One region of the Streptomyces sp. NPDC054794 genome, then DNA from elsewhere that is predicted to be linked to it. Evidence: riboswitches for the same ligand, from Rfam matches in the RefSeq annotation. Region 1 holds a riboswitch; the other holds the start of a gene.
What was found. A riboswitch is a leader RNA that binds a small molecule or an ion and turns the genes downstream of it on or off. The one in region 1 is predicted to bind glycine.
Positions count from the first base shown of each region.

Region 2: it holds a riboswitch for glycine, as region 1 does, so the genes downstream of both, gcvT (glycine cleavage system aminomethyltransferase GcvT) here and gcvP (aminomethyl-transferring glycine dehydrogenase) in region 1, are expected to answer to the same signal.

Region 1 covers NZ_JBSHAQ010000061.1:47,940-51,447, reverse strand. The annotation lists gene ACWGKT_RS40890 (DNA polymerase IV) at 1-825, shown strand, start outside; gene ACWGKT_RS40885 (PRC-barrel domain-containing protein) at 1,217-1,588, opposite strand; glycine riboswitch at 1,703-1,799, shown strand; gene gcvP (aminomethyl-transferring glycine dehydrogenase) at 1,975-3,508, shown strand, end outside.
Region 2 covers NZ_JBSHAQ010000036.1:45,769-49,276, forward strand. The annotation lists gene gcvH (glycine cleavage system protein GcvH) at 1-227, opposite strand, end outside; gene gcvT (glycine cleavage system aminomethyltransferase GcvT) at 352-1,470, opposite strand; glycine riboswitch at 1,510-1,624, opposite strand; glycine riboswitch at 1,625-1,725, opposite strand; gene ACWGKT_RS31770 (AAA family ATPase) at 1,897-2,571, shown strand; gene ACWGKT_RS31775 (enhanced serine sensitivity protein SseB) at 2,653-3,444, shown strand.

The sequences.
Region 1 (3,508 bases):
GCCGAGGCGGGGGAGGACGAGCTCGTCCGGCTTCTGGGCAAGGCCCACGGGCACGCGCTGTACGCCATGGCGCTGGCGCACGACGAACGGCCCGTGGTCGCCGAGCGGGAGGCCAAGTCCGTCTCCGTCGAGGACACGTACGACGTGGACATCCACGACCGGGTCAGGGTGGGGCTGGAGGTGCAGCGCCTGGCCGACCGGTGCGTGCGGAGGCTGCGCGGGGCCGGTTTGTCGGGGCGGACCATCGTGCTGAAGGTGCGGCGGTACGACTTCTCGACGCTGACCAGGTCGGAGACTCTGCGTGGGCCCACGGACGATCCTGCGGTGGTCCGGGAGGCGGCCGCCCGGTTGCTGGAGGCCGTGGACACGACGGGTGGTGTTCGGTTGCTCGGGGTGGGGGTGTCCGGGCTCGCCGACTACACCCAGGAGGACCTCTTCGCCCAGGCGGCGGGTGAGCGGGGGGATCTGGGGCCGGAGGAGGTCGCGGCCGAGCCCGCGGCCGAGGAGCCCGCGGCCGCAGCGCGGCACTGGTCCGCGGGCCATGACGTCCGGCACGCGGAGTACGGGCACGGCTGGGTCCAGGGCAGCGGCCTCGGCCGGGTCACCGTGCGCTTCGAAACACCGGACTCACCGCCCGGCTGCGTCCGCACGTTCCGGGTCGACGACCCGGACCTGGAGCCGACGGACCCACTTCCCCTGGTCTCGCGCGGGGAGCCGCCGGAGGAGGGTGGGAGCGCTGGGGACGCGGGGACCTCGGGGGACGGCGTCGAGGGGGCTGATGGGGGTGAGGGCAGCTTGGAGGGGGCTGGGGCGGGTTCGGGGTGAGGGGGCTGGGGCCTGGGAGCGTGAGGGGCGCTGGGGTGCGGGTGCGTAGTGGGGCTGGGGGAGCGGGAGGGTCTGAGGGCCGCTGCGGTGCGCGTGGGGGCTGGGGAGCGTGAGGACCTCTGCTGTTTCGCGTGTGGGGCTTGGGGAGTGGGAGGAAAGTCACCCTGGCCCGCCTGTCACGCTCCCCGACCCCGTCGGTCGGCACCCTGCTACCCACCTTGCCGACCCCCCTTGCTCCTCGCCCCCCGGGCACCCGCCCGCTGCTCCCGCCTGCGCCGCAGGGCTCCTGGTCCCCGATCGACCCGCCCGCTGCCCAGCAGAGAGCCTCCTGGGCGACCGACCCACCGGGCATCGCATGCCCCGGCTCCCGCCCCGCACTCGCCCCCACCTCTCACGTCTCGTCCGTGCCCGCCAAGTGGCCGAAGTCGTGGTCGGGGTGGTTGGGGGGTGGGGCCACGTCCAGGCCGTAGTGGTGGTAGAGCTGGAGTTCCTGTTCGGGGGAGAGGTGGCGGCCCACGCCGAAGTCGGGGGCGTCCTTGATGAGGGCCCGCTCGAAGGGGACGTGCAGGGTGCCCTCGACCAGTTCGCTGGGTTCGAGGGGGACGAAGGCGTCCCGGGAGAAGAGGCCCGTGCGTATGGCCGCCCACTCGGGCACCCCGGTGGCGTCGTCGAGGTAGACCTCGTCGATCGTGCCGATCTTGGCGCCGTTGCGGTCGAACGCCTTGCGCCCGATCAGGTTGCGCGGATCGATGTCGGTCTGCACGGGCCCTCCACTTGGTCGCAACGCATCCGTAAGCACTACAAAAGAGCAGATTCGGCAAGGCGGCCACTCGAAGGCCCGGTCGTTGACCTCGCTGGTACCCTGGCAAGCGGCTGCTGACCCCGTGCGGGAGAGTCCTCCGGATCATCACCGGAGGCGCCGAAGGAGCAAATCCTCCCCGGAATCTCTCAGGCCCACGTACCGCACGGACGAGGTCACTCTGGAAAGCAGGGCGGATGTCGACGGCTTCCGCTCTCACCGACGGTGAAAACCGGTGCCCTAGGGCGACCCGGTGAAACTCTCAGGTTGAGATGACAGAGGGGGAGGCCGTCGGGGTACCCGTGCCGGGGTGCCCCTCGAAGGTCGTGTCAGACCAGGAGGCCTCCGCAATGACCGCCCATCGCATTCCGCTCACCGAGCTCGAACAGGGCATCCCCTTCGAGCAGCGCCACATCGGGCCCGACCAGGAGGCGCGGGCCAAGATGCTCGCGCACGTCGGCTACGGCTCCCTCGACGAGCTCACCGCCGCCGCGGTGCCGGATGTGATCAAGAACGCCGACGCGCTCGACCTGCCGGGTGCCCGGACCGAGGCCGAGGTGCTCGCCGAGCTGCGCTCCCTCGCCGACCGCAACCAGGTCCTCGGCTCGATGATCGGGCTCGGGTACTACGGGACGTTCACGCCGCCCGTCATCCTGCGCAACGTCATGGAGAACCCGGCCTGGTACACGGCCTACACGCCGTACCAGCCGGAGATCTCCCAGGGGCGGCTCGAAGCCCTGCTGAACTTCCAGACCATGGTCGCCGAGCTCACCGGCCTGCCGACCTCGGGCGCCTCCCTGCTGGACGAGGGCACCGCCGCCGCCGAGGCGATGTCGCTGTCCCGGCGCATGGGCAGGAACAAGAAGGGCCTGTTCCTGGTCGACGCGGACGCGCTGCCGCAGACCGTCGCCGTCATCGAGACGCGTGCCGAGCCGACCGGCGTCGAGGTCGTGGTCGCCGACCTGAGCGAGGGCATCCCCGCCGAGCTCGCCGACCGCGAGATCAACGGCGTGCTCGTCCAGTACCCGGGCGCCTCCGGTGTCGTACGCGACATCAAGCCGGTCATCGATCAGGCGCACGAGCGCGGCGCGCTCGTCACGGTCGCCGCCGACCTGCTCGCCCTGACCCTGCTCACCTCCCCGGGTGAGCTCGGTGCGGACATCGCCGTCGGCACGACCCAGCGCTTCGGTGTCCCGATGGGCTTCGGCGGTCCGCACGCCGGCTACATGGCGGTGCACGAGAAGTTCGCGCGCAGCCTGCCTGGCCGCCTCGTCGGCGTCTCCGTCGACGCCGACGGGAACAAGGCCTACCGGCTCGCCCTGCAGACCCGCGAGCAGCACATCCGCCGCGAGAAGGCGACCAGCAACATCTGCACCGCGCAGGTGCTGCTGGCGGTGATGGCGGGCATGTACGCCGTCTACCACGGGCCGGAGGGCCTCAAGGCCATCGCGCGCCGTACCCACCGTTACGCCACGATCCTCGCCGCGGGCCTCAGGGCCGGCGGGGTCGAGGTCGTCCACGGCGCCTACTTCGACACGCTGACCGTCAAGGTCGCCGGCCGCGCCGACGAGATCCTCGCCGCCGCCCGGGAGAACGGCGTCAACCTCCACCGGGTCGACGCCGACCACCTGTCCCTCGCCTGCGACGAGACCACCGACCGGGCCCAGCTGGCCGCCGTGTGGTCGGCGTTCGGCGTCGAGGCCGACGTCGAGGCGCTGGACGCGGCCGCCGAGGACACCCTGCCGGACGCGCTGCGGCGCACCGACGACTACCTCACCCACCCGGTCTTCCAGGAGCACCGCTCCGAGACCGCGATGCTGCGCTACCTGCGCAAGCTGTCCGACCGCGACTACGCGCTCGACCGCGGCATGATCCCGCTGGGCT
Region 2 (3,508 bases), on a different contig from region 1:
CCGGTGACCGGGGAGTACAGGTCGGAGACCGACTTGGTCGACTCCAGCTCGCCGCAGGTCTCGCCCGCGGTCACCGTGTCGCCGACCTCGGGGAGCTGGGCGTAGACGACGTCACCGAGCGCGTTGGCCGCGAACTCGGTGATGCCGACCGTCGCGACGCCGTCCTCGCCGGCGGCCGACAGCCACTCGTGCTCCTTGCTGTAACGCAGCTGCTGGGGGTTGCTCATGGCCTGAATTCTCCTGTACGCGAGGGTGTGCTGATGACGAGGGGACTGATGAAACCGCTGGTGGGCAGGGGTGCTGTGCCCGGCGTCACAGCTGGGCGCGCCGGGGCCCCTGGAAGATCAGTCTTTACTTCTGACGCTTGTAGAACGGCAGTGCCACGACTTCGTAGGGCTCGTGGTTGCCGCGGATGTCCACACCGACGCCCGCCGTGCCCGGCGCGGAGTGCGCCGCGTCGACGTACGCGATGGCGATGGGCTTGCCCAGCGTGGGGGAGGGGGCACCCGAGGTGACCTCGCCGACGACCTCGCCGCCGGCGACGACCGCGTACCCCGCGCGCGGGACGCGACGCCCCTCGGCCACCAGGCCGACCAGGACGCGCGGCGGGTTCTGCTCGGCGCGGGAAGCGGCCTCGGTGAGCGCCTCGCGCCCCACGAAGTCGCCCTCCTTCTCGAACTTCACCACGCGGCCGAGACCGGCGTCGAACGGGGTCAGGTCCGTGGTCAGCTCGTGCCCGTACAGCGGCATGCCGGCTTCGAGGCGCAGCGTGTCGCGGCAGGACAGGCCGCAGGGGACCAGGCCGACGCCCTCGCCGGCCTTGGTCAGCGCCTGCCAGAGCTCGACGGCGTGCTCCGGCTTCACGAACAGCTCGAAGCCGTCCTCGCCGGTGTAGCCGGTGCGCGCGATCAGGGCCGGGACGCCGGCGACCGTGCCGGGCAGGCCCGCGTAGTACTTCAGGCCGTCCAGGTCGGCGTCGGTGAGGGACTTCAGGATGCCGGGGGACTCGGGGCCCTGGACGGCGATCAGCGCGTAGGCGTCGCGGTCGTCGCGCACCTCGGCGTCGAAGCCCGCCGCGCGCTCGGTCAGCGCGTCGAGGACCACCTGGGCGTTGGAGGCGTTGGCCACGACCATGTACTCGGTCTCGGCCAGCCGATAGACGATCAGGTCGTCCAGGATGCCGCCGTCGGACTGGCAGATCATGGTGTAGCGGGCGCGGCCGACGCCGACGGAGGCGATGTTGCCGACCAGGGCGAAGTTCAGCAGGCGCGCGGCCTCGGGGCCGGTCACGGTGATCTCGCCCATGTGGGAGAGGTCGAAGAGCCCGGCCTTCGTCCGCACGGCGACGTGCTCGTCGCGCTCGGAGCCGTAGCGCAGCGGCATGTCCCAGCCCGCGAAGTCGGTCATGGTCGCACCGAGCGCGCGGTGCAGGGCGTCGAGCGCGGTGTGCCGGAGTTCGGTACTGCTCATCGGTCGGTCGTCTCCCAAAGGCATGACAGGCGAGGTCGTTCCTCCCCATCTGTCATCGGAACCTGAGAGGTTCGCCATGACCACCCCTATAGGGAGGACACGGTTTGCACCTTGGGTGGAGCCACTGTCACAGCGGCCCGCTTTTCAGATGTGCCTCGCCCGCGCGGTAACGGTGCCTGAGAGATTCAAGGGAGGGACTTGCTCCTTCGGCGCCCCGGCGCAGCTGGCTGCTGGGGACTCTCCCGCGCGGATTCAAACGGCCGGTATGCAGTTGGCGCGCACATCATTGCACGCCTCGCCCGCGCATGGCAGGGTCCGCATCTGTAACCGGGCTGTGGCAGTACGCGAACGAAAACACGAGACACCGCGCATTACCTTCTCTTTACACTCGATGGGCAGGGATTCTCCGGGCCCTAGGGGAGGACGATCACGGTGAACAGGCACACGGCGTACGCGACGACCACGGGCATCGCGATGCCCGAGCAGCCCGCGGCACCGGCCCGCGAGCGGTGCGAGGAGCGCTCCGCGGCCGTCGTCCGCGATCTGCGCGAGCGGGCCGGCCGCAGCCCGCAGGGCCTGCTCTTCGGCCCCCGCGACCTGGTCGTGATCACCGGGCTGCCCGGCAGCGGCAAGTCGACGCTGATGCACCGGGCGGTGCGGGGACTGCGCATCGACTCCCAGGACACCCGCGACCGCTGGGCGGCCCGCCTGCCCCGCTTCCTCCCGTACGCGCTCTACCGCCCCCTGGTCCGCCTCGCCCACTACGCCGGGCTGCGCCGCGCCCTGCGCACCGGCGACGGGGTCGTCGTGCACGACTGCGGTGCGCAGGCCTGGGTGCGCGACTGGCTGGCCCGCGAGGCCCGCAGGCGCGGCGGCACGCTGCACCTGCTGCTCCTCGACGTCACCCCGGGCACCGCGCGCGAGGGCCAGCGCGAGCGCGGCCGGGGCGTCTCCCGCTACGCCTTCCTGCGCCACCGCAGGGCCGCCACCCGCCTCGTGCGCGCGGTGGAACAGGGCCGCCCGCCCGCCGGCTGCGGCTCGGCGGTGCTGCTGGACCGGGCGGCGGCGGACGCGCTGCGCCACATCGGCTTCTGGCGGTGAGGCCCACGGTGGGGACGCCCTGTCACCCGCACCCGCTAGCCTTTCCAGCCACACCAGTGGTTCCCAGCAGGCGGTAGGCAGATGGACTTCCCGGCGGACATTCCCGCGGACTTCCCGGCACAGGCGCACCCCCATCCGCACGGCGGATGGCCCGGCAACGAGCTGGAGGAGGTGCTGTCGGCCTCGATCGGCGTCCCCTCGGCGGGCGGCCGCGTCATCGAGGTCCTGGGCCGCAGCTTCCTGTGGATCCCGCTGCCCAACGGCGGCGGCCCGGACAGCGGCAACCTCGACCTGCCCACGATGGAGATCGACGGCCAGGTCTACGTCCCGGTGTTCAGCTCCGAGGAGCAGTTCCGCCAGGTCGTCGGCGGCCACATCTCGTTCACCATCGCCCCCGCCGTCGAGTTCGCCCGCGGGCTGCCCCCGCAGGTGGGCATCGCCGTCAACCCCGACGGCGTGGTCGGGATCCCGCTCCCGCCCGAGGCGGTGGCCGAGCTGTGCCGCGCGGGCCGCACCCCGCTGGACGGTCCCGCCTCCGGCGGCCGCGTCCGCCTCTTCGAACCGGACTGGCAGGACGACCCGGTCGACTTCCTCGCCGCCGCCTCCGCCGAGTTCGCGGCCACGGGCGTCGTCCGCACGGCCCGCCGCTGCCTGGCCGTGATCGAGACGGCGGACCCGGTGATGTTCGTGGGCGTCGAACTCTCCCAGTGGGAGGGCGACCTGCGCGCTCAGCCCCTGGAGGCACTCGGCCGCGCCCTCGGCAAGGTCCCGCTCCCGTGGCCGGTCAACCTGGTCCTCCTGGACGTGGCCGAGGACCCGGTGGGCCACTGGCTCAGGGAGAACGTCCGGCCCTTCTTTCAGCACGGCGGCTGACGCACGGCCTACGGGCCCCGCGCTTCAGGGCGCTTAAGCTGTCTCCGAACGCGGGGAACGAATT